DNA from 2 places in the Mesorhizobium sp. M1143 genome. Region 2 is predicted to be linked to the other one. Evidence: riboswitches for the same ligand, from Rfam matches in the RefSeq annotation. Region 2 holds a riboswitch; the other holds the start of a gene.
What was found. A riboswitch is a leader RNA that binds a small molecule or an ion and turns the genes downstream of it on or off. The one in region 2 is predicted to bind thiamine pyrophosphate.

Region 1 (11,661 bases), on a different contig from region 2:
TTTTCCGATGGGTTCATCTGTTGTGCGGCTAACGATCGGTGTCCCCGGTCGCATGCGTTCGGACCGGCAGGCCGCCGGTGCCACAACAAGGAGTTCAGGGCGTAATGGCAACGATCACCCCGCAGAAGAAGTCCACCTCGGCACGCCACGGTTTCAAGACCGGCGAGTACATCGTCTATCCGGCACACGGCGTCGGCCAGATCGTCTCGATCGACGAGCAGGAAGTTGCGGGCCACAAGCTGGAACTGTTCGTCATCGACTTCCAGAAGGACAAGATGCGCCTGAAGGTTCCGGTCGCCAAGGCGACCTCCATCGGCATGCGCAAGCTGTCGGAAGAGGATTATGTCGAGCGCGCGCTGAAGGTCGTCCAGGGCCGCGCCCGCGTCAAGCGCACCATGTGGTCGCGCCGTGCGCAGGAATATGATGCCAAGATCAATTCGGGCGACCTGATCTCGATCTCGGAAGTCGTGCGCGACCTCTACCGTGCCGACAACCAGCCGGAACAGTCCTATTCCGAGCGTCAGCTCTATGAGGCGGCACTCGACCGCATGGCGCGCGAGATCGCGGCAGTCAACCGCATGTCGGAAACCGAAGCCGTGCGCCTGATCGAGGTCAACCTCAACAAGGGCCCGAAGCGCGGCGCCAAGGCCGACAATGAGGAAGCCGAGCAGGAAGAAGCTGCCTGATCGCTTTCACCGTCGAATTCATGAAAAACCCGGCCTTGTGCCGGGTTTTTGTTTTTACCCCCTTGTGGGGTTCCAAGGACGGGCGAGACCCGTGGCTCGCCCAGGCAGGGTCGCTGCGAAGCAGCGAGGATGGGGGACGGCACCAGACCCGACCCGGACCTTCCGTCCGACCTCCCCACAAGGGGGAGGTAGAAGGCTCAGCCGCCGGCTTCCTTCTCCGCCTCCTGCTTCAGCGTCGCAATAAAACGCTTCGTCCGTTCACGCTCCGGGTTGGAGAACACCACGGCGGACGGCCCCTTCTCGACGATGACGCCGGCGTCGAGGAACACCACCTCCTGCGCAATCTTGGAGGCAAGGCGAAGGTCGTGCGTGGCCATCACCATGGTCGTGCCTTCGCTGGCGAGCTTTCCCAGCACGTCGACCACTTCCTGCGCCAGTTCCGGATCGAGCGCCGAGGTCGGCTCGTCGCAGAGCAGCACTTTCGGCGACGGCGCCAGGGCGCGGGCGATCGCCACACGCTGCTGCTGGCCGCCCGACAGCGTTGCCGGCCAATCATCCGCCTTGTGTGCCATGCCGACCTTCTCGAGCAGCGCCAGTGCCCGCTCGCGCGCCTTTGCCGTCGGCCATTTCAGCACCGTCACCAGGCCTTCCATGACGTTCTCGATCGCGGTGCGATGCGGGAACAGCTGGAAGTTCTGGAACACCATGCCGGTCTGCAGCCGCAGGCGCTGGATGTCGCGGCTGGGGATCTTGATGCCGGGACGGAATTCCAGCGTCTCGTCGCCGATGCGCACCATGCCCGAGGTCGGGATCTCCAACAGGTTGATGCAGCGCAGCAGTGTGCTCTTGCCGCCGCCGGAGGGGCCGACAAGCGCGGTGACGCTGCCTTCGGCAATGGTGACCGTCACGCCCTTCAGCACCAGATTGTCGCCGAAGCGCTTTTCGATGTCGGTGAGGCCGATCATGAGCGCGCCTCCAGGAAGCCGCCATAGCGGTTGAGCCGCTCCTCCAGCCGCGTCTGCAAGGCCGAAAGCACCGAGCTCATCGCCAGATAAAGGATCGCCGCCTCGACATAGAGGATCAGCGGCTCATAGGTGGTGGCGACGATGCGCTGCGCCGCCTGGAACATCTCCGGCACAGTGATGGCGGCGGCCAGCGACGTATCCTTGACCAGCGAGATGAAGGTGTTGGACAGCGGCGGCACGGCGACGCGGCCGGCTTGCGGCAGGATGGTGCGCCGCATCGCCTGGCTCCAGGTCATGCCGATCGAATAGGCCGCCTCCCACTGGCCCTTCGGCACCGAGCCGATCACGGCGCGGATAATTTCCGAACTGTAGGCGCCTATGTTGAGGGTGAAGCCAATCAGCGCCGCCGGAAAAGCGTCCAGCAATATGCCGACCGAAGGCAGGCCGTAAAAGATCAGGAACAGCTGCACCAGAAGCGGCGTGCCGCGAAAGATCCAGACATAGAAGCGGACCACGGCAACCAGAGGCTTGGGACCGAACAGCCGCACCAGGGCGACAACCAGGCCGACGAACAGGCCGAGTGCGAATGATAGCAATGTCAGCGGTACGGTGAAGATCAACGCCGCCCACAGCAGTGTCGGCAACGAGTCCAGCATCAGGTGTAGCCAGTGCGGCACGAACGGCTCCTCCTTCACAGACCGCCGCGGTGACGGCAGTGCGATTGTGTGCTTCTCATATCATGCGAAAAACGGCGAGCCGTCAAAGACGGCCCGCCGCTATTGGTCATTGCCGGCAAACCGCCGGGAGATGGTCTTTACTGCGAGACATCCTGGCCGAAATAGGTATCGGCGATCCTCTTGTAGGTGCCGTCGGCCTTGATGTCGGCCAGCGCCTTGTTGATCGCCGCGACCAGCTCCGGATCACCCTTGCGCACGATGACGCCGGCATAGTCGGCGTTCTCTTCCTGCGCGGCGATCTTCACATTGGCGTCCGGCTTGTGCTTCTTGAAGTCGAGGAAAGACAGGCTGTCATTGATGGTGGCGTCGGCGCGGCCGGTGAGCAGCAGCTGGATCGACTGGTCGAAGCCGTCGGTGCCGACCAGTTCGGCGCCGTTGGTCTCGGCGAGCTTGCCGAAATTCGATGTCAACGACTGTGCCGACTTCTTGCCCTTGAGGTCGGCGAAGGTCTTGATGTCGGTGTTGTCGCCGCGCACGATCAGCACGGCCTTGGAGGCGATGTAAGGATCGGAGAAATCGTACTTGGCCTTGCGCGCGTCGGTGATGCCGACCTCGTTGATCACGGCGTCGTAGCGGTTGGCGTCGAGGCCGGCGATCAGCCCGTCCCATTTGCCTTCGAGGAACTCGACCTTGACGCCGAGCTTGTCGCCGATCGCCTTGGCGATCTCGACGTCGAAGCCGACCAGCGCGCCGGAAGCATCATGATAGGTGAAGGGCGCATAGGTGCCTTCGGTGCCGACTTTGAGGGTGCCGGCCTGCTTGATCTGGTCAAGATTGGCGCCGGCATGGCCTGATGTAACAGCCAGAACCTGAAGCGTTCCGGCGACGATGAGCGAATTGAGCCATTTCATTTCTGTGTGATCCCGTCCTTGGCCGGTGTCCGGCGCTTGTGAGAGCCGGAAACTGACAGATACAGCGCAGCAAAATAAGGAACCAGATTTCAAAAAAACGACGATCCAGAAATCAGATTCTCAAAGCAGCTCGGATCGGTGCCAATAGTCCGGATCTGCGGTGTCGATGCGCCCTGTCGGACCGCACAAAACAACCGCCATCGGCGGCGGAACCAATCCCCGGTGTGGCACGTTCATGGCTTGTTGTAGGGCGCCGCGTTTCCATTTCAAGAACCCTTGGCTGCGCTAGGCCCGAAGCAATTCCAGGAAAGTGGGAAAGCGGTTTCCTTCGGAATTGCGTCAAACAGAGATAACGGCCGCCAGGCCGTCCGAAAATGTCCGGGAGCAGGAGCGCGGCATGATCGAAGACACGGCAGGACGGACCATGGTCCGCACGGCAATGAAAGCCCCCTACCTCGAGCGCGATGAGGAACATGTTCTCGCCTTGCGCTGGAAGGAGGACCAGGATCAGCAGGCGCTGCATCAGATCACCGTCGCCCATATGCGGCTGGTCATCTCCATGGCTTCGAAATTCCGACATTACGGCCTGCCGCTCGGAGATCTGGTCCAGGAGGGCCATGTCGGGCTGCTGGAAGCAGCCGCGCGTTTCGAGCCGGAGCGCGAGGTGCGCTTCTCGACCTATGCGACATGGTGGATCCGCGCTTCGATGCAGGACTATATCCTGCGCAACTGGTCGATCGTTCGCGGCGGCACCTCTTCGGCGCAAAAGGCGCTGTTCTTCAACCTGCGGCGCCTGCGCGCCCGTCTTGCCAATGGCGCCGAGCCGATCTCCAACGCCACGCTCTACCGCGAAGTCTCGGTAGCCCTCGGCGTCTCCGAGGCCGATGTCGAGAAGATGGATTCCAGGCTTTCAGCACCTGACTCTTCGCTCAACGCACCGCTCGCCGATGAGGCCGGCACCACCGAGCGGATGGACTTCCTGATTTCGGACGATCCATTGCCTGACGAGGTCGCCGGCGACACCATCGACGTCGAACGGCGCCTGATGTGGCTGAAGACGGCGCTCCGCGCGCTCAATGCCCGCGAACTCAGGATCATCGAGGAGCGTCGGCTGACAGACGAAGGTGCGACGCTTGAGGCGCTCGGCGAGACGCTCGGCATTTCCAAGGAGCGTGTCCGCCAGATCGAGGCCCGCGCCATGGAAAAGCTCAAGCTCGCGCTGGTCAAGCAGAACCCCGAATTCATGGCAGCGTGAGATTGCCAGGAACAGGGGTCCCGCCCCGAGTTATCTCAGAAAAGTTATCTCAGAAAAAAGCACTACGAAGGCTGGGGTTTCTGACGAAGACCGGCGCTATCTGTCCGTGACGATCTTGACCTTGTCGCCGGCCGAAACCGAGGCGCCCGGCGACATCGCGTTGAGCACGCGGAACAGATCGAGCTTGCGGTCGACGCCGACCATCTGCGCCGAAAGTGTGCCCATCGTCTGCCCGGCCTGTACCGTGACGACGCGGATATGCAGCGGCTTCAGTGCCGCTTTCTCGGCGGGGCTGAGCACGCGGAACGAACCGCTGACCGAGCGTGCCACCGGATCGAGTGTCGTGCTGGCCGAGGGGGCCGCTGTCAAAAGCCGGTAGACCTGACCGCCGGCGCGGATCACCGCAATGTCGAACTGCCAGCCATCGGCGCCGGCGTGCGCTGTCGCCGCCTCGTTGCCGTCGATCGTCTCCTGGCGCACGCTGGTCTCGTCGAGACCGGCCACCCAGCCGCTTCTGATGTAGTCGGTCAGCGCACGATCCTTGTCGATCGACACACCGTCGAAGCGGATCGCCATGTCGCCGGGACCGGTCGCCGTCACTGCCGCCGCCGAATTGTCGATGATGAAGCCGTCGGGCACCGTGAACGAAACGCCGAGGCCCGGATGCAGGAAGGTCTGGCCGCGCACATAGCCCTCTTCCGGCGTGTCGCCATAGAGCAGGCCGTCTATCCCGGCCAGGAAGGAATCGCGGTCGCGGGTGCCGATGCCCGGCGCGCCGAACTGGCGGGCGTGGCGCTGCGCCAGATCAATTCGCTGCGGCGTGTTGGGGTGCGTGGCCAGGAAGTCGAGGCTGGCGTCGGTGGCGCCGCTGATCGAGCGGAAATCGGTATAGGCCGACATCGACTGCAGGAAACGCCCGGCGGCATAGGGATCGTAACCCGCCTCGCCGATCGACTTGATGCCAATCGCGTCTGCCTCCAGCTCCTGGTTGCGCGAGAACTGCGCCAGCCTCAGCTTGCCGCGGATCAATGCCTGCTTGGCGGTCGGGCTGTCGCCCAGCACATCGGAGACCACCTTGGTCGCCAGGCCTTCCTCGGCCTCGAGCTGCTGGCGCTGCAAGCCGTGATTGGCGGTGACGTGGCCCATCTCATGCGCGATGACGGCGGCGAGTTCGGCCGAATCATTGGCCAGCGCCAGCAGGCCGCGGGTGACGTAGAGATAGCCGCCCGGCAGCGCGAAAGCGTTGACGTTTGGCGAATTGAGGATGGTGATGCGATAGGTCTGGGTCGGATTGGCCGACACCACGGTCAGGCTGCCGACAACCTTGGCCACCATGCGCTCGAGCTTGGGATCGGAATATTCGCCGCCATAGGTGGCAAGGATGCGCGGATGCTGTGCCTTCGCCAGTTCGGCAAGCTTGCCGTTGGCGGCGACATTGTCGACCGTGATCGGCTTGTCGGAAGGCTGGAAGCCGGATTCCTGCACTTCGGGAGGCGTGAACATCTGGCAGCTGGCCAGCGCCACGGCAAGGCCGGCCAGCGCGAGGAAGCGCACCAGCGGTCTGCGTTTCAAAGTGTCAGTGCCGGTCGGCAGCACGGCGTTCCTTCAGCTCTCGGCGCATGATTTGGACCGGGGTCCGCGCCAGCGAAAAATCGGTCTTCGTTGGCAATCCTGCACACATCAAAAAACCTACAGCGTTTACGCATCCGGCCGGGTGCGGCGCTGTAGGGGCAAATCACGGCTCGTGCCGGACCAGTACTAAGCGGACCTAGCCACATCGACTGGACCATGGCAAGCAAGCGCCACATCACCTGTAGCCGGTTTGGTCGTAAATTATGTCCGCTTCCGGGCAATATCGCGTGATCCGCCCGAACTTGCGCCGATATAGCGCCGAAACGCTTCAGGGCCAGTGCCGTCGAAAAAATCGGCGGCAGGTCCCGTCGCGGCAACCCTGCCATTGTCCAGAAAAACCATCTGCTCGCCGATACGGCGAGCGTCTTCCGGCTGATGCGTGACGAACAGCACCGTCATCGCCCGCTCGGCATGAACGCCGGCCACCAGGTCGAGCATGTCGTCGCGCAGTGCTGGCCCGAGCGAAGCGAACGGCTCGTCGAGCAGCAGCACTGGCCGGTCGCGCACCAGAACGCGGGCGAGCGCCACGCGCTGCCTTTCGCCGCCGGAGAGTTCGCGCGGCAGGCGCATTTCCTTGCCGGCCAGGCCGACGCGGTCAAGCGCCTCGGCGATTGCGGCGCGATCGGCGTCGGTCAGGTTGAGCGATGGCGAGCGGCCGAGCCCGACATTCTTCTCCACCGAGAGATGAGCAAACAGATTGTTTTCCTGGAATACCATCGACACCGGCCGCACCGAAGGCGGCTCGGCGCCGACATCGGCGCCGCCGATCAGCACACGACCGGACTCTGGCGTCTCGAAACCAGCCACCAGATTGAGCAAGGTCGATTTGCCCGAACCACTTGCCCCCATGATGGCGGTGATCTTCGATGTATCGAATTCGACATCGAACAGGAATGACGTTTCGCCATAGCTGAACGAGACCTTGTCCAGCCGGACAGTCGTGCCTTTCTCCACAGCGGACGTCACGATCTCTCTCCCCGTCCCAGCCAGTCTGCCGCGACCACCAATGCAAGGCAGACCGCCCCGAGCAGCAAAGCCAGCCCGGCAGCATCGGCCGTGCGATAGCTGCCCATGCGCGCCAGCAGGAGATAGGGCAAGGTCTGCACCGAATCGCTGCCGAACAGCGCGATGACGCCGAGATCGCCGAGCGACAGCGCCATGGCGAAGGCAAAGCCGGTGGCCAGCGGCCGCCGGAGCGATGGCCAGTCGACCAGAAGCAGCCGGTTCCAGCCCGCAATGCCGAGCTGCGCGCACAGCTTTTCGTGGCGCTCGCTCGCCGCATCATAGGCCGGGCGCATCGCGCGGATGGCAAAGGGCATCGCCATCACCGCATTGACGGTGACGACCATGACCGGCGCGATGGCAAAGACATCGCTGACCGTGCGCAGCAGGAGAAACCAGCCGGCGCCGATGACAATGGGCGGCACGACGAGGACGAAGCCGGCGCCGGTGTCGGTGGCATGTTCGAGCAATGAACGGGCACTGGACCGGCGGCGCAGCGACAGTGCCCGCCGAGCCATGATCAGCGACAGCGACAGCGCCACCGAAAGTAGCGCCGCCGAGAGGGCGAGACCGGCGCTGGTCAGGGTCGCCTGACGCACGGCACTCTCGCCCGCCAGCCGGCCGAGATCGGCGCCGAGGCCGGACGCGACGGTGGCCGCCATTGGTCCGGCGACGAACAGCAAGGCGAGCACGATCAGGACGGCGTTGAACGCTGTTTCTGCTTTGCCGGCCAAGTGATAGCGGCGCGGCGCGACAGGCAAATTGGCGTCGCCGGTCACATTGGCGCCGAGCCGCGTCAGCGCCAGCATGACGGCAAAAGTCAGCGCGATCTGCAGCACCGTCAGCGTCACCGCTCGCGCCGGATCGAAGTCGAAACGCAGCGCCTGATAGATGGCGACTTCCAGCGTCGTCGCCGCCGGCCCGCCGCCGAGGATCAGGACGATGGTGAAGGAGGTGATGCAAAGCATGAAGACAAGCCCGGCGACGCCCGGCAGCGCGGCGCGCAGCACCGGCCACTCGATCAGCCGGAAGGCTGGCCTCGCTCCCATGCCGAGCTGGCTCGCCAGCCGCCATTGATCGGCCGGCACCGTTCCCAGCGCTTCGAGGAACAGCCGGGTGGCCAGCGGCAGGTTGAAGAAGACGTGGGCGACGAGGATGCCCGACAGCCCATAGATGTCGGGCCAGCTCTGGCCACCGATCGCGGCGAAATAACCGGCGCGGCCATAGAGCGCCAGTATGCCCAGCGCTGCGACAATCGCCGGCAAGGCAAGGGGCACAGTGAACAGCTGCAGGATGAAGCCGCGTCCGAAGAAGCGCGGATGCCGCGACAGCGCCCGGGCGACGAAGAGCGCCGGTACGGCGGAAAGCAGAGTCGAGAGCGCAGCCTGCCAGAGCGTGAAGCGGACAACGCGCAGGAGATAGAGGTCAAAGGCGGACGCGGCGCCGGAAAGGTCGTGCGCGCCTTCGCGGATAAGGCCGGCGAAGGCGCCACCGATCAGTAGCGCGATTGCCGCAAGCGCGACAATGCCGGCCGTGATGCGGGGGTCAGAGGGATAGTGCGCACGCATTTCGCGCTATCCAACCCTACGGCGCACGTTCGCTGCTGACGCAAATATTTCACGGAAGTCGAGTTCCCGCCCACCCCTCTCTGGCCTGCCGGCCATCTCCCCCGCAAGGGGGGAGATTAGCAGCTTCGCTCCCCGCCCCATCCTCGCAGCGTTGGAGGTTGGCGAAAGCTTCCGAGCGCTTGATCTCCCCCCTTGCGGGGGAGATGGCCGGCAGGCCAGAGGGGGGTGTTCAAGCGCCATCCTGAATTCCTACTTGCTCATCACCGCCAGCCATTCATCCACCCAGGCCTTGCGATTTGCCGCGACCTCTTCCGGGCTGAACAGCAAGGTCTTCGCCGGCTTGACCAGCCTATCAAAAGCCGGATTGAGCGGCTTGTCGGTTTTCCCAGCCGGGAACATCCAGTTGGTCTCCGGAATGACATCCTGGAATTTCGGCCCGGTCATGAAGGCCAGAAACTTTGCCGCCAGCGGGTTCTTCGCGCCCGTGGTGGTGATGCCGGCGACCTCGACCTGCAAATACTCGCCTTCTTCGAACGACGCCGCCTGGAAGCGCCCGGTGTTCTCGGCCACCATGTGGTAGGCCGGCGATGTCGTATAGGACAGCACCATCGGCGCCTCGCCCTTGGTGAACAGGCCATAGGCCTCGCTCCAGCCGGGCGTCGCCGTCAGCACTTTGCCCTTGAGTTTGGCCCAGGCTTCCGGCGCCTTGTCGCCATAGACCGACTTAACCCACAGCAGCAGGCCGAGGCCCGGCGTCGACGTCCTCGGATCCTGGATGACGATCTTGTCGGCGGCATCGCCCTCGACCAGTTCCTTCAGGCTCTTCGGTGGGTTCTTCAGCTTCTCGGTGTCGTAGACGACGGCGAAATAACCATAATCATAGGGCACGAAAGTGTCGTCGCTCCAGCCGCCCGGCACGTTGTTTTCAGCCACCGCGCCATGTCGGACAAACAGGCCGGAAGCCTTGGCTTCCGCGGTGAGGTTGGTGTCGAGGCCAAGCACGATATCTGCTTTGGTCGAGGCTCCTTCCAGCTTGACGCGGTTGAGAAGTGCGACGCCGTCGGCCGCCGAGACGAAGTCGACGCTGCAGCCGCACTCGGCTTCGAATTCCTTCTTCACCTGGGGGCCCGGACCCCAGTCGGCAGTGAAACTCTCATAGGTATAGATCGTGAGTTTTTCCTGCGCTGACGCAGGGCTTGCCAGTAGCGAAACAGCAAGCCCCAGCGCTGGGACAAGACGGGACAAAAACATGCGCATCGGCGCCTCCTTCATTCGTGTTGAAAGGAATTGAGGCGTCGGGCTGTCCGAAGCGTCTAATCCCTCCGCCGGTACAAACCGGATCAGGTTCAGCGGGTTGGCGAGACTGCCTCTCAGCCGGTCCGCGAAGATCGCGTCCGGCACCCCGTTAGAGCGTTTCGACACATAGGCCCGGCCAAGGTGCCACGCAAGTGGAAGTTTGCCCGAGCATGATCCCGGAAAGTGGAATCCGTTTCCGGAAAAAGATCATGCTCCAACAAAGAGTGACGGTGCCGCTCGGCCTTCCGTTTCGTCGGCGGGGCTGGTAAGGGCCAGCGGATATGAGCACATTCACCATCCTGCTTGGCGGCGATCTCGTCCGCACGCCGCGGCTCGACCGGCAGGTCGCGGGCACGCGCGTCATCGCCGCCGACGCCGGCATCGATCATGCCCGCCTGCTCGGCCTGATGCCGGAGCTGTGGGTCGGCGATTTCGATTCCGTGCCGGCGGACCTGCCTGCCGATCTCGCCGCCGTGCCGCGGGAGGTGTTTCCTCCCGAAAAGGACAAGACCGATGGCGAACTGGCGATCGCGGCGGCATTGGAACGCGGCGCCACCAGCCTGGTGCTGGCCGGCGCTTTCGGCGGCAAGCGCGCCGACCACGCCTTCCTCCATCTGGCGCTCAGCCTGCGGCTGGCAGAGACAGGCACAAAAGTGCTGTTGACCAGCGGAGCGCAGGAAGGCGCCCCTCTGCTGCCTGGCAAGGCCGGCTTCGACTATGCCGACGGAACGCTGTTTTCGGTGCTCGGCTTTTCCGATCTTTCGGGCCTCACCGTGTCCGGCGCGAAGTGGCCGCTCGACCATGTCGAGGTCGTGTTCGGCTCGTCGCTGACCATCTCGAACGAGGTCAAGTCCAACACGACCGGGGGCGGCCTCGAAATCGCGCTCGGCCATGGCCGCGCGCTGCTGCTCGCCCACCCCTACCCCTTGCCTGAAAGCTGACATGGCCCCGCCCCTTCTCAACCTCGACGGCATAAGACTGACCTTTGGCGGCACGCCGCTGCTCGACGGCGCCGAACTGACGGCGTCCGCCGGTGACAAGATCGCGCTCGTCGGCCGCAACGGCTCCGGCAAGTCGACGCTCCTGAAGATTGCCGCCGGTCTGATCGAGCCGCAAGACGGCGAGGTCTTCCGCCAGCCTTCGGCAACGGTGCGCTATCTCCCGCAAATGCCCGACATGGACGGCTTTGCCAATGTGCGTGCCTATGTCGAGGCTGGGCTTGGGCCTGCCGACGATCCCTACCGCGCCACATATCTGATGGAGCATCTCGGCCTCGCCGGCACGGAGAACCCCAACGATCTCTCCGGTGGCGAGGCGCGCCGCGCAGCACTTGCCCGCGTCATGGCGCCCGAACCCGATATTCTGCTGCTTGATGAGCCGACGAACCATCTCGATTTGTCGGTCATCGAATGGCTGGAAGAGGAGCTCGTCCGGACGTCTTCGGCGCTGATCGTCATCTCGCACGACCGTCGCTTCCTCGAACGCGTCTCGCGCGCCACTGTCTGGCTCGACCGTGGCCAGACCCGCCGCCTCGACAAGGGCTTTGGCCATTTCGAGGAATGGCGCGACCTTGTGCTGGAAGAGGAAGAGCGCGAACAGCACAAGCTCGGCCGCCAGATCGTGCGCGAGGAGCATTGGCTGCGCTATGGCGTGACGGCTCGCCGTAAAC
Region 2 (11,661 bases):
CAGGGAAACCCGGCGTTTGAACCGATCGTCGCCGGCGGCTCGCTCATTGTCGCTGCTGCCGTTCTGGTTTTTGCTTTCGTGGTGTTTTCGCCCGAAACGGCGCGCTCGGTGTCCGGCGTGGTTCCGGCCTCTCGCTGACTGTTCGCGCGCGGCGATCAAAGTCCGACCCGCGTTCGCGACCCGCGACACGGGTTGGCCAGGCCGATGGCCGCAGCCGCTGGCTGCGGTGTCTATCGCCGCGTCGGCGCTTAACATACCCGAGTCCCACCACGTATTATTTCGTGACTATTTGGCGCCGGAACCTTCCCAGATATCGCGCGTTGCGGCGACTGTATTCGCGCTGCCTTATATATAGGCAGCCTTGAGTACGTCCACAGCATGGGTTGGGGGAGGAGCAGGCCACCATGTCGAACAGAGAAATCGGAACGTCGGCCTCACTGGGCCGACGCATCGCCGATCTGAAAGCCAGGATGCGAGACGCCAGCGTTACTGAACACGAGATGCAGACCTTCCAGAAGGTCGCAGCCATCATGGGAGGTGTCGAAGGCTCCCTACGCCTCGACGCCGACGACCTGATCGCGGCGTCCTTCGTCACCGAGGCGCTCGGCGATCCCGGGTCGAATTGAAGGTCAGAGCCCGTCGGCACTCAAGTGCCGGCGGTCGATGGCCCGGTTCGCAGCGCCGCGATGCCGGAGCGTGTCTGCACCGCCCGCGGCGGGGATTTCTTGCGCACTTTGAAGATTTCAGGCGAGCGGCCTCGACGGCGCTTGAAATATTGGGCTTCGCGTTCGTGCTTCTCGGCTGCTTCTCGGCTGTCGAAGGTGCCGAGATTGTCGCCGTCCAGCCCTTGACCACAAGGGCTAAGCCAAACCGCCAAGGCGCCTTAAACGAAGGATCCGGCCAGCCGGATCCTTCGAAATATCGCGATGCTCCGGCATCGCCTTCAGCTCATCCTTGGTCCAACTGGTGACGGCGTGGACGTCCCGGGAAACTCTCGAAAGTCCGCGGTCGCTGCCCTTACACCTCGTCGAACCGGCCGCCGCGCCTCGCCAGGTCGTGACCAATGGCGGCTTCCTCGGCGTCGTCGGGCAAGGCATCGTCACTGTCCTGGTAGGGGTTGTCGTCATCCTCCTCGGGCAATTCGCCTTCCTTCTCGACACCGGTGGTGTCCGGCAGGCTTTCCTGATCTGCTCCGTCGGGCAGGACCGTTGCGCCACGCAGCGCATCCCAATCCTGCCGGCGCGGCGTCGGCGCTTCCACCTCGTCATTGGCGATCCTGTCGCGGGCATCGTTTTTGCTCGGTGGCGCCTCGACCTCGTCATTGGGTTTTCTGTTTCGTTCTTCCATGATTGCCTCCTCCGGGCGGCTTTGCGTCGAGAAGGTGGAACTCACTTCCCGGCTGTCAGGTTCCGGCAACCACTCCATCTCCGTGGAACCAATTGCCGCCAGTCTGCTTTGCCAAGGACTAGTCTGCTTTGCCAAGGAGATGAATCCAGAGGAGCTGGACCATGAAGACTTTCCCCCTCATCCCATGCGTGCTGCTCCTGGCGCTGGCCGACCCGGCGGCTGCGCAGGACAATGGCGACCAGCACGGCCGTGCCGCGCCTTGCCAGGCGCAGCCTCAGGACGATGGTCAGAAGCCGCCGGTCGCCAATGGCGGTGGCGAATCGACCAGCACGCTCGGTCCCTGCGGCGGCGTGCTGCAGCCGCCGCCCAGTGGTGACCAGGGTATGACGCAGCCGCCGCCGGATCAGGGCAAGACGCCGGTGATCAAGCCTGGCGAGGTGCCTGCGCAGCCGCCGAAGCAATGACCTTTGCTTGAAACTTCACGGCGTGGCACGAAGGCGGTCGGTTCCCGTCTTGGCCGGGCGACGCGGTCACCGGATCAATGTCGGCGCCGGCCGCAATCGCCCGGAATTGGAGCCGTGCATCATCCATGTCGAAGGTCTCCTGAGGGATTGTGCTTCAATGCGAATCTTGCGGGTGCGGGTTCTGCTGGCATGACCGGGAAGCCGATCAATTTAGTCTCCGCTTGCGGAACAAGACCGTACCGGCTGCGTTTGCCTCCAGGAGCCCGCCACCTCGATCTGCGCTGTTTTCGCCTCATGCGGGAACACGGCGGAGCTCGCCAACAACGACAGGAGACGAAGATGAAAACCATCCTTATTCCCGCCGTCGCCGGGCTCGCCATGATCGCTGGTATCGGCATTGCCGCCGCCGACGAGGTCATCGTCACGCAGCCGGCACAGCAGCAGGTGATCATCACCCCGGAACAGCGCACGGTCGTGCACCAGTACGTAAAGAAACATCCGCTTGCCTCGGTCAATCTGCTCGGCGTCGAATTGAATGTCGGCACTGCCTTGCCTGACACTGTCGAGCTGCAGGAGGTTCCCGACGTTCAGTACAGATACGCCGTCGTCGACAACCATACCGTGTTGGTCGACCCCAGCACGCGCAGGATTGTCGAGGTGGTCGAGTAACGCTCGACAACCTAACCATTCATCGGTGATACGGCCCTGTCGTTCTTCCTAAAGGGCGGCAGGGCCGAATGATGAACATGATGAAGGAGAATTGCCATGTTGCCGCATGTCGAGACCCCGAACTCCGCCAATGTTGCGGCGTGTTGCGACAAGTTGCTGGCCGAGCGCAACACGGCGCTGTTATCGATGAAGGAAGCGATCGCGCTCCTGCGGGAGCGCACCGGCACCGATCGTTCGGATGCCGACCTCGCGGGGCTGATCGTCAAGAAGGCGGCGCTGCTCGGCGTTGCGGTGATTTCCGACCCGCGCTGAGATGTCTCGTCACTCAAGACGCCGGCCGAATTTTCGGCTAATGTTTTCGTGGAATCTGGACCAACCGACCGGACCCAACCACGGAGGCTTAAGTGACGGACGACAAACAGGACCGCATTCGCCAGCGCGCGCACGAGATCTGGGAAAAGGCCGGCCGGCCTGAAGGCGCGCATCAGGAACACTGGGAGCAGGCCACGGCTGAAGTCGATGGCGCGGTCGCCAAGCCCAAAAAGGCGGCGAAGAAAGCTGACGCCAAGCCCGCCAAGGCAGCCGCCAAGCCAAAGGCCGCGAAGCCTGCCGCCGCAAAGTCCGGCAAAGCCAAATCGAAATAAGGCCAGAAATAAGGCCAGTCGAAATAAAGCAAGGCCGGAATTCGCTGGCCGGGCCATCCTTGGCGCCCGCCGTTCAGGCGCGCCCGAGCCTCTCAACCTGACGAATTGCGCCTGCGACGGGCAGCGCAATTCCTTGTGTTTGGCGACAGCCGCCCCTCATGCCTCCCAGGCATAACTCGACAGCGCAAAGCGAATCCCGGCAGCTGTCATAGCCAGTTCGCATTCGGTGATCTGGCGCAGGTGGCGCAGATAGCGCGTTACAGTCTGTGGCAGCCAGCCGGCGCAGGCCTCGACATAGGCGCGGCTGTGAACAAGGGTGCCGGTCGACAGCCTCTCGTCCTTCTCGGCAACGACTTTCAGATATTGGCGGATGAAGCGGATGTCGTCGGCGATGTCCTGGCTGGCCATTCGCCAAGCCCCGGCGAGACGTTGGCACTGATCGAATGACAAGGGCAACAAAGGCGGCGGCAACGACGGGGGTGACGGCAAAGGACGAGAGAGATCGGCGAAGGCAACATGGTTCGCTGTGCTCAAGGACATTCCTCTCTGCAAAAAGAGATATCGTACTTTATGTACGAATCAGCGTCAAGCCAATTTCGTACAATTGGGACGATGGCAATGAATATAGCAGCGGACGCTTCAGCTAATCACGCATCGTGAATCCTTCAGGAGTCGCACCAATCTCGCGGAGGGCTTTTCCCAGGATGGTGTTGACTGTTTCCCTCGTGTCGGCGTCGAACAGGTTCAGGCCGCGCCGGATCGTCTCGCGCCAGTTTTCGCCCTTGTCCCACGCTTCCATGAAGGCGAAGGCAAGGTCGTCCTGGCGACGCGTGGCTTCGAGCGCTTGGGTCAGCAGGCGCGCTTGATGGAGATCCTTCTCCCGCTTGGCCCCAGCGCTCGGCCCGAGTCGCGAGGCGACGATCAGCTTGTGGATGGCGTAGCGCTGGGGCGAGGGGACCAGCACAGGCAAGCCCGAGCGATGCAGGAGCGCAGTCCGGATGGGGTCGCGGATAAGGAGATCCAGAAACCGTAAGGGCTGCGCGGAGTCTCTGCCGTTTTCTTATAATTACGTTTATCAGCTTGAATTTCAACGCAGTTATAAGAAATTCGTGGAAACCTTATAACGCAACGAACTGACGAGTCGCTCTGAACGCCCGGGCGCCCGGCCCGTCTGGCCCAAAACACTTTGCCGCAGTGCCTTCAACAAACGGCTTCCCCAATGTCGCGAACAATGCTTTAACCCGCTCATCCACAGGGGTGCTCCGTATCGTCGGGGCTGAGATGAGGGCGGCAAGCCTTCGGACCCTAAAGCTGATCTGGATAATACCAGCGGAGCGAGGCGGGCGATGTTTTCAGGCGCACAGATTTCCCTTTATCCCATGACCGACGATTTCGTCGGCGTCATCCTCGGCGCGCTCGGCGCGCTCGATCCCTGGCGCGACCGGCTGCGGATCGAAACCGATGACATCTCGACGCTTATGGTCGGGCCGCCCGAGGTGCTGTTTCCCGCCATGCGCGACCTGTTCGTCGCGGCGGCCAGAAGCGGCAAGCACTGCGTGCTTTCGGCGGCGGTCTCGCGCGGCTGTCCGGGTGAGCCCGACGATCCGATCTGCCGCTCCGACGAGACCGGCGGCCCCGCCATTCCGCTGGACGAGCGCAAGATCGCCGCGATCCGCGCTGTCCAGGCCACGCCGTCGACCGGCCAGCCGGTGGCGGCGCAGTTCTCGCTCTATGTGATGGGCACAGGCGACCATATGGACGAGATCTATGGCTGCATCGATTTCCTGAAGCAGTCCGGCGTCTTTGAACGCTCAAAGAACTTCTGCACCAAACTGCGCGGCGATGCCGGTGCGGTGTTTGCCACGCTCAACGAGGCCTTCTGCCGCTTCGGCCCCGGCGCCGGCCACGTCACCCTCGACATCACGATTTCGGCGAACAGCCCGAGCGGGGTCTGAGCCGCGGCTCAAGCGTCGTTCCTCGAGGATATTGCCGTGGCTGGTTTATCTGACCCATTGCGTGGAGGAGATGCCTCTGACCCCTCAGCACAAAGAGGAGGGGAGCCATTGGCGATTGGCGAAGACCGCGATGCCCACGAATCTCCCCCCTCGAGCGGGAGATGGCTGGCAGGCCAGAGGGGGTCCCAGCGCGTGGAGCGCCGACGTCCTTTTCGCATCGGCAAGGCGTGGGCGCTCTATGCGAGACGACCCCCTCTGTCGCCTTCGGCGACATCTCCCCCTCGAGGGGGGAGATTAGCCGCAGCCATCGCCAAGACCATCCCCGCCGCCTGCGCCTTCGCCCTGCTCCTCGCGTCCTGGGAACTCTACGCCCGCTATGGCGGCGCTGCCCCCATCATGCTGCCGGCGCCGTCGCGCGTGCTGCAGCAGGCCTGGGAGCATTGCGCCGCACTCGCCGACAACACCATGCCCACCGTCCGCGCCACATCAGCCGGCTTCGCCTGCTCGTTGGTCGCTGCCTTCGTGCTTTCGGCGCTGGTCGATTTCTTGGCCCCGCTGCGCCGCGCGCTGTTTCCGCTGCTGATCGTCAGCCAGACCTTGCCGCTGGTCGCGATCGCGCCGCTCATCGTGCTGTGGTTCGGCTTCGGGCTGATGCCAAAAATCCTGCTTGTGGCGCTCGTCACCTTCTTCCCGATGATGGTCGCGCTGGTCGAAGGTTTTGCTGCGACCAGCAAGGAGATTTCGCAGATGCTCGCCGCCATGGGGGCCGGGCGCTGGCGTATCTTCTGGCTGGCGCGCCTGCCTTCGGCGCTGCCCTATTTCTTCGCCGGGCTGCGCATCTCCGTCACCTACGCCGTGGTCGGCGCGATCTTCGCCGAATATGCGGGGGCGGCGAAGGGGCTGGGCATCTACATGCTCAATGCCAAGAACAACTTTCGGCCCGATCTGGTGCTCGCTGCCGTCGCCGTCAGCGCCGCGCTCACGCTGATCCTGTTCGGCATTGCCGTGCTCGTCCAGCGCTTCGCCATGCCTTGGGAGAATGCAGGGAGCGAAAGCCGCGACGGCAAGGTTGAAGCTGCAGAAGAGAACCGTCAATGACGCGGCTCGAACTGCGGGACATCAGGAAGAACTTCGGCGCGCTTGAGGTGCTCGCCGGCATTTCGCTTCATGTCGCGGCCGGCGAGTTCGTCTCCATCCTCGGCCCTTCCGGCGCCGGCAAGTCGACGCTGTTCCAGTTGCTGACCGGCGCGCTGAAAGGTGAGGGCGACATGCGCTTCGACGGCGCGCCATTGCAGGGCAGCCCCTTCGCCTTCATGCCGCAGCGCGACTCGCTGATGCCGTGGCGGCGCGTCATCGACAATGTGACGCTGGGGCTGGAAGTGCAGGGTCTTGGCCGCAAAGCGGCGCGCGAACGCGTCGCGCCGTTGTTCGCTGAGTTCGGCCTTGCCGGTTTCGAGCGCGCCTGGCCGGCCGAGCTTTCCGGCGGCATGCGCCAGCGCGCCGCCCTTTTGCGCACCGTGGTGCAGCAGCGCGACATGCTGCTGCTCGACGAGCCCTTTGGCGCGCTGGATGCACTGACCCGCGCGGGTATGCAGCGCTGGCTGGAAGGCATGTGGCAGCGCCACCGCTGGACCGCGCTGCTGATCACCCATGACGTGCGCGAAGCCGTCTACCTCTCCGATCGAATCTATCTGATGTCGGCGCGGCCGGCCCGCATCATCGGCGAGATTGCCGTGCCGCTGCCGCGCCCGCGCACCACCGGCAGCGATGCCGCGCGCCAGGCCGCCGCGCTCGAAGCCGACATCCTCGACACGCTGCTCAATCCCGGGACTGACCGGGGCTTGTTTCCGCAGACCGCTCAAAGGAGTTTTTCATGACCGAATTCACACGCCGGCAGGCTTTGCTGCTGACGCTGGCCGCCGGATTGCCGCTGGCCTCGCGCGCTCATGCGGCTGCGCAAAAAATCACCGTCGCGCTCGACTGGACGGTCAACACCAACCATGTCGGCCTGTTCGTTGCCCGCGACAAAGGATTCTACAACGAGGCCGGGCTCGATGTTGAGATCCTGCCCTATGGCGATACTGGCGCCGGCACGCTGGTCGCCAACCGCATCGCCGATTTCGGCATTGCCGGCGTCGGCCTGTTTACCCAGCGGGCTGCCGGCGCCGATCTCAAGGCGGTCTACGCCGTGGTCCAGCAGGAGACCGGCCGGTTGGTCTTCAGCGCGGATCGCGGCGAGATCAAGAGTCCCAGGAATCTCGACGGTCTGACCTATGGCGGCTTCGGCAGCGCCTGGGAAAACACGCTGATCTCGACCATCATCCGCCACGATGGCGGCAAGGGCGTTTTCGAGACGGTGACATTAGGCACCTCGGCCTATGAGGCGCTGGCCAACGGCTCGGTCGACTTCACGCTGGAGGTCTCGACCTGGGAAGGCGTCGCTGCCGAACTGAAAGGCGTCAGGCAGCGCGGCTTCCGCTACGCCGACTACGGCGTGCCCGACGAGCACACCACCTTGATCGCCTCCAGCAATGCATATCTCCAGGCAAACCCGAAGGCCGCATCGGCCTTCGTCGAGGCAACGCGGCGCGGCTACCAGTTTGCCTGCGATCACCCGCAGGAAGCCGGCGATCTGCTGATGGCTTCCAACAAGGACGCGCTGACCGACCCGGCGCTGATCCACGCTTCGCTGAAAATGCTGGTCGACAGGCATTTCCTGAGAAGCCAGGCCGGCGTCATCGGCACCATCGACAAGGCCAAGATCGAGGCGATCGGAACCTACCTCTTCAGGGCCGGCATATTGCTCGATGGCGATGGCAAGGTTCTGAAGGAGAAGCCGGATTTTGGAGCGTATTTCACGAACGAGTTTTTGGGCGCGTAATCTCCCCCCTCGAGGGGGAGATGTCGCCGAAGGCGACAGAGGGGGTCGGTACGTCCTGACGCGACTTCCTATCGCGGACAGAGGACGTCAGCGCCTTACGCGCGGCGACCCCCTCTGGCCTGCCGGCCATCTCCCCCTCGAGGCGGGAGATTGCGCCTCACCGCCTTCTCCCTCACATATCGATCATCGAGCGCTTCACCCGGCCGATGATGGTGATGGCGCCTTCCAGCGCCGGCGGCGGGATGTCCATGTAGGAGGCCGGCTGGAAGGGCGGGTTCTCGTTGGGGCGGTAGCGCTTGTAGGTGGCCTGGCCGCTTTCGTCCGAAATGACGTAGCAGCCATTGGTCACCAGCCGCTTGTCCCTGAGGTTGACGAAGATGATCGAATCCGGTGGCGAGATCTTGTTCATCGACGGGCCGTCGACGCGCAGCGCAATCCATTGGCCCTGCTCCAGATCGGTCGTGGGGATGGTCGGATAGTCGCTGAGATTGACCACCGTATCCTGGCTGCCGAGTTCGCCGGCGCTGATCCACGAGACGATGGGCACATCGACGGTGGCCAGCGACGGCATCGGGATCTGCCGGCCCGACTCGTCAAAGCCGAAATGGCCCCCCGCAAGGCTGCCGCCGTCACCGTTGAACAAGAGCCAGCCGGGATCGACGCCGAACAGGCGGCCGTATTTCTCCGCCGCCTTGCGCGACAGCGGCCGGTTACCGTTCTCGTGACTGATCAGCGTGTTCTTGTTGATGTCGCGCAATGCCCGCGCAGCGTCGCTCGGCGAGGCATAGCCCGCCTCCGCCCGCGCCTGCTGCAATCTGTGCCTCGGTTCCTGCATCGTACAAATTGCCTGAAATTTATCGTCCAATATGTACGATTTCGCTTGCGTACGTTTCGTACATATCGTACGCTTAGCGCATGATCGAACAAATCGCAAGCGTTTCCGCAGACATCCTCAGCTTTCTCCCATCGTCCGGGCTGTCCTCCTCCCCGGTCCGGACGCAAACCGGGGCTTCTGCCCCGGATCCGGTCGAACCGTCGTCCCCCCGATCGACCGGAACGGCCGGAGCCGCTCCTCTCCCGGCTCCGGCCACCTCTTCAGCCCATGGCGCCGCCGGTGCGCCAAGGGCTGTCTCCGGCGGGCAGGGTATTTCCTGCATCCGCACGGAAGATGGCACCGTCATCCTGTTCGACCGGCTGACGGGCAGGGCGGTTTCCGCCCTCACCAAAGCGGCCGCCGAAGCCGCCTTGCGGCATCTCGCCGGCTCGCTGCCGGCCGCCAGTATCGGCTGACCGCACCGACCATCCGCTCTGATTTTTTCCCGTGGGCCCTCGGGGCCGGCGCTCGGCCTTTGCGCGCGCAATCAATGGATACCGACATGACTGCCTATACCGACACCGAATTGCAGGAGATCGCCGTCTGGCTGAGGGATGGCCTGTCGGCCACAGGGATCGCCGTCCGCTTCACGGCGCTGCGCGGCAGTCCGGTCTCGCGCAATGCCATCATCGGCATCGTCCACCGCAACAGCGCGTTGAAGACCATCGGCTTCGCCAACCCCAGAGGCGGCAGGTCCGGCGGCCGACCGAGGAAGAATGCGACGGGGAAGACTGCGGCAAACGAGAATACCGCCAAGAGGAATCCGCCGGCGCAGCCAAGCAAGCGCGTAAGGGAAGTAGGAGTTTCGAAGCAGGCCGCGCCGGTCAAACCGGCCGCCAAACCGAGCCGTCAGCCATCGGCCAGGCCACTGTTGCCAGCCCGTCCGGCGCCCTCGATCCCGGGCGAAGGACGGCTGGTGGTGGACGGCGAAATCTACCGCTTCAATGTGCCGGCGCCGCGCCCTGCCTCGCTCGGGCGTCAGCCGCATGTCGCCGCCATGCGCTTCATCGACTGCCTGTTCGACCGCTGCCGCGCGCCGCTCGACCTGACGCTGGAGGAAGACCCCGACAACGATGCTCCCGGCAGTCGGCCGGGGCTCGAGATGCTGTGCTGCGGCCTGCGCACAAGGGCGCTGAAAAGCTACTGCGAATATCATCAGACGCGTTTCCACCGACCTGTGGCGGAGGTGGTGTGAGCGGCTGGGCTCCGTTCCTCGCCTCCGGACGACCCCACCAATGATCGAAAGCCGGCGGGACAGCGCCCCCTCTGTCCTGCCGGACGTTCGTCGCTCGGGAAGCCAAGCAATTGGCTTTCCGTCCGCTTCGCGGACCACTCCTCAACCCCCACGCGGGGGGAGATTGGCAGCTCGCCCGCACTGCCTTCCAACGGCGGTGGTGATTGGCGAAAGCCGACGCGACATCCGATCTCCCCCCAAGTGGGGGAGATGCCCGGCAGGGCAGAGGGGGCGCGAAGGAACGCCAACCTTCCGGCTCAACAACCCAATCCCACAAGGATCCCCCGATGAGCAAAAAAACCGCGCAGAAAGCCAAACCGCCGAAATTGCCTGCGGGCGAAGCCGAGCAGGTGCGCATCCGCCGCGAGATCGGCCATGATTTCGCGCTGAAGGACGATCGCTTCGGCCGCAAGCGGTTGAGCGTCGGCACCGAAGAGGCGCGGCGCGTCTACGAGGTCTCCAATGACGGCTACACCGCGACCGGCGGCATCGTGCGGGTGCGCAATGTCGATCCGCTGGTCGGCATCACCTCACTGACGCGCCAGCAACGCGAGGCCGGCCAACGGTTTCGCGACGATTTTGAGCGCGCCTCGCGTGACGGGCTGCGGCCGATGCCGTGGGAAGAGCGCATTGACGGCGGCCGCATCAATGGCGGCATCCCCGACCGCGTGCTCAACGCCGGCCGCGCCCACACCCATGCCATCGCCGCCATGGCCCACTGGGAAGTGGCGGAGGTGGTTCGCAAAATCTGCCTCGAAGGCCAGTCGGTGAAGGCGCTCGCCGAACGCACCGGCGAGGGACGAGATGTGGTGGTGAAGCTGTTGAAGGTCGGGCTCGACCTTTTGGCCGTGGGTTACGGGATGATGCTGATGCGGAAGCCGCGATAAGGCCGGCAGCCGCGCAGGAAGCGGCCGGCCGGCAGATGCCGGCCGAACCGGTTTCACCCTATCGGATCACCGTTCGCAAACGCGAATTTCCTCGACGATCCTGTGATGATGGCGCCAATGCTTGACCAACTCTATACGGCAATGGCGATGGTGCCTGTGATACCTGTGGTACCTGAAGCCGTTGTCGTAGGCATCATACTGGTAGTAGGGGCGAGGAGCGTAGCGATCGTAATAGTCGCCATAGCTGTCATTGTAGTCATCGTCATAGTAGCCGTTGCCGATGCCGATCACGACGCGCCCGCCGGCATTCGCCGGGGCGATCATCGCCGCCGCCGCAGTGATAGCGATAGCCGAAGCAAGCAGGAGCTTTCTCATAGCTGCCTCCTATTCAAGGTTGCGCTAATATAACTCGCTGGGCACGACCTCGTTCCATAATTTTGCAAGATGCGAACGACCCCTGCGCCGTGCATTGCGAGGAAAGCCGGCGTCACCTCCTGTCAGCATCGTCCCCCGATTTTTGAACCCTTCGCCGCCCCAGCCATTAATCCGGCATGAATCAGCAAGGGAAGGACGAGACCATGCATGTCATTCTTGGAGGTACCGGCCATGTCGGCTCGGCGGCGGCAATGGCGCTGTTGAGGCAGGGCGAGGATGTCACGGTGGTGACGCGCGACGAGTCGAAGGCCGCATGGTTGGTTGAACAGGG

Region 1: it holds a riboswitch for thiamine pyrophosphate, as region 2 does, so the genes downstream of both, thiB (thiamine ABC transporter substrate binding subunit) here and NKH35_RS28250 (YkoF family thiamine/hydroxymethylpyrimidine-binding protein) in region 2, are expected to answer to the same signal.

Annotation. Positions count from the first base shown of each region.
Region 1 covers NZ_JAMYMJ010000053.1:22,662-34,322, forward strand. The annotation lists gene NKH35_RS26060 (CarD family transcriptional regulator) at 105-686, shown strand; gene NKH35_RS26065 (amino acid ABC transporter ATP-binding protein) at 884-1,651, opposite strand; gene NKH35_RS26070 (amino acid ABC transporter permease) at 1,648-2,328, opposite strand; gene NKH35_RS26075 (amino acid ABC transporter substrate-binding protein) at 2,466-3,239, opposite strand; gene NKH35_RS26080 (RNA polymerase factor sigma-32) at 3,637-4,494, shown strand; gene NKH35_RS26085 (M48 family metalloprotease) at 4,591-5,997, opposite strand; gene thiQ (thiamine ABC transporter ATP-binding protein) at 6,328-7,092, opposite strand; gene thiP (thiamine/thiamine pyrophosphate ABC transporter permease) at 7,089-8,696, opposite strand; gene thiB (thiamine ABC transporter substrate binding subunit) at 8,946-9,953, opposite strand; TPP riboswitch at 9,997-10,111, opposite strand; gene NKH35_RS26105 (thiamine diphosphokinase) at 10,274-10,933, shown strand; gene NKH35_RS26110 (ABC-F family ATP-binding cassette domain-containing protein) at 10,935-11,661, shown strand, end outside.
Region 2 covers NZ_JAMYMJ010000068.1:5,392-17,052, forward strand. The annotation lists gene NKH35_RS28200 (hypothetical protein) at 1-138, shown strand, start outside; gene NKH35_RS28205 (hypothetical protein) at 405-626, shown strand; gene NKH35_RS28210 (hypothetical protein) at 647-877, opposite strand; gene NKH35_RS28215 (hypothetical protein) at 1,018-1,347, opposite strand; gene NKH35_RS28220 (hypothetical protein) at 1,509-1,811, shown strand; gene NKH35_RS28225 (DUF1236 domain-containing protein) at 2,151-2,480, shown strand; gene NKH35_RS28230 (hypothetical protein) at 2,577-2,792, shown strand; gene NKH35_RS28235 (DUF2934 domain-containing protein) at 2,885-3,124, shown strand; gene NKH35_RS28240 (hypothetical protein) at 3,281-3,532, opposite strand; partial or broken gene NKH35_RS28245 (GSU2403 family nucleotidyltransferase fold protein) at 3,768-4,157, opposite strand; TPP riboswitch at 4,368-4,480, shown strand; gene NKH35_RS28250 (YkoF family thiamine/hydroxymethylpyrimidine-binding protein) at 4,471-5,079, shown strand; gene NKH35_RS28255 (ABC transporter permease) at 5,335-6,177, shown strand; gene NKH35_RS28260 (ABC transporter ATP-binding protein) at 6,174-6,956, shown strand; gene NKH35_RS28265 (ABC transporter substrate-binding protein) at 6,953-7,960, shown strand; gene NKH35_RS28270 (LexA family transcriptional regulator) at 8,133-8,795, opposite strand; gene NKH35_RS28275 (hypothetical protein) at 8,876-9,250, shown strand; gene NKH35_RS28280 (GcrA cell cycle regulator) at 9,337-10,029, shown strand; gene NKH35_RS28285 (DUF6456 domain-containing protein) at 10,356-10,955, shown strand; gene NKH35_RS28290 (hypothetical protein) at 11,022-11,330, opposite strand; gene NKH35_RS28295 (NmrA family NAD(P)-binding protein) at 11,534-11,661, shown strand, end outside.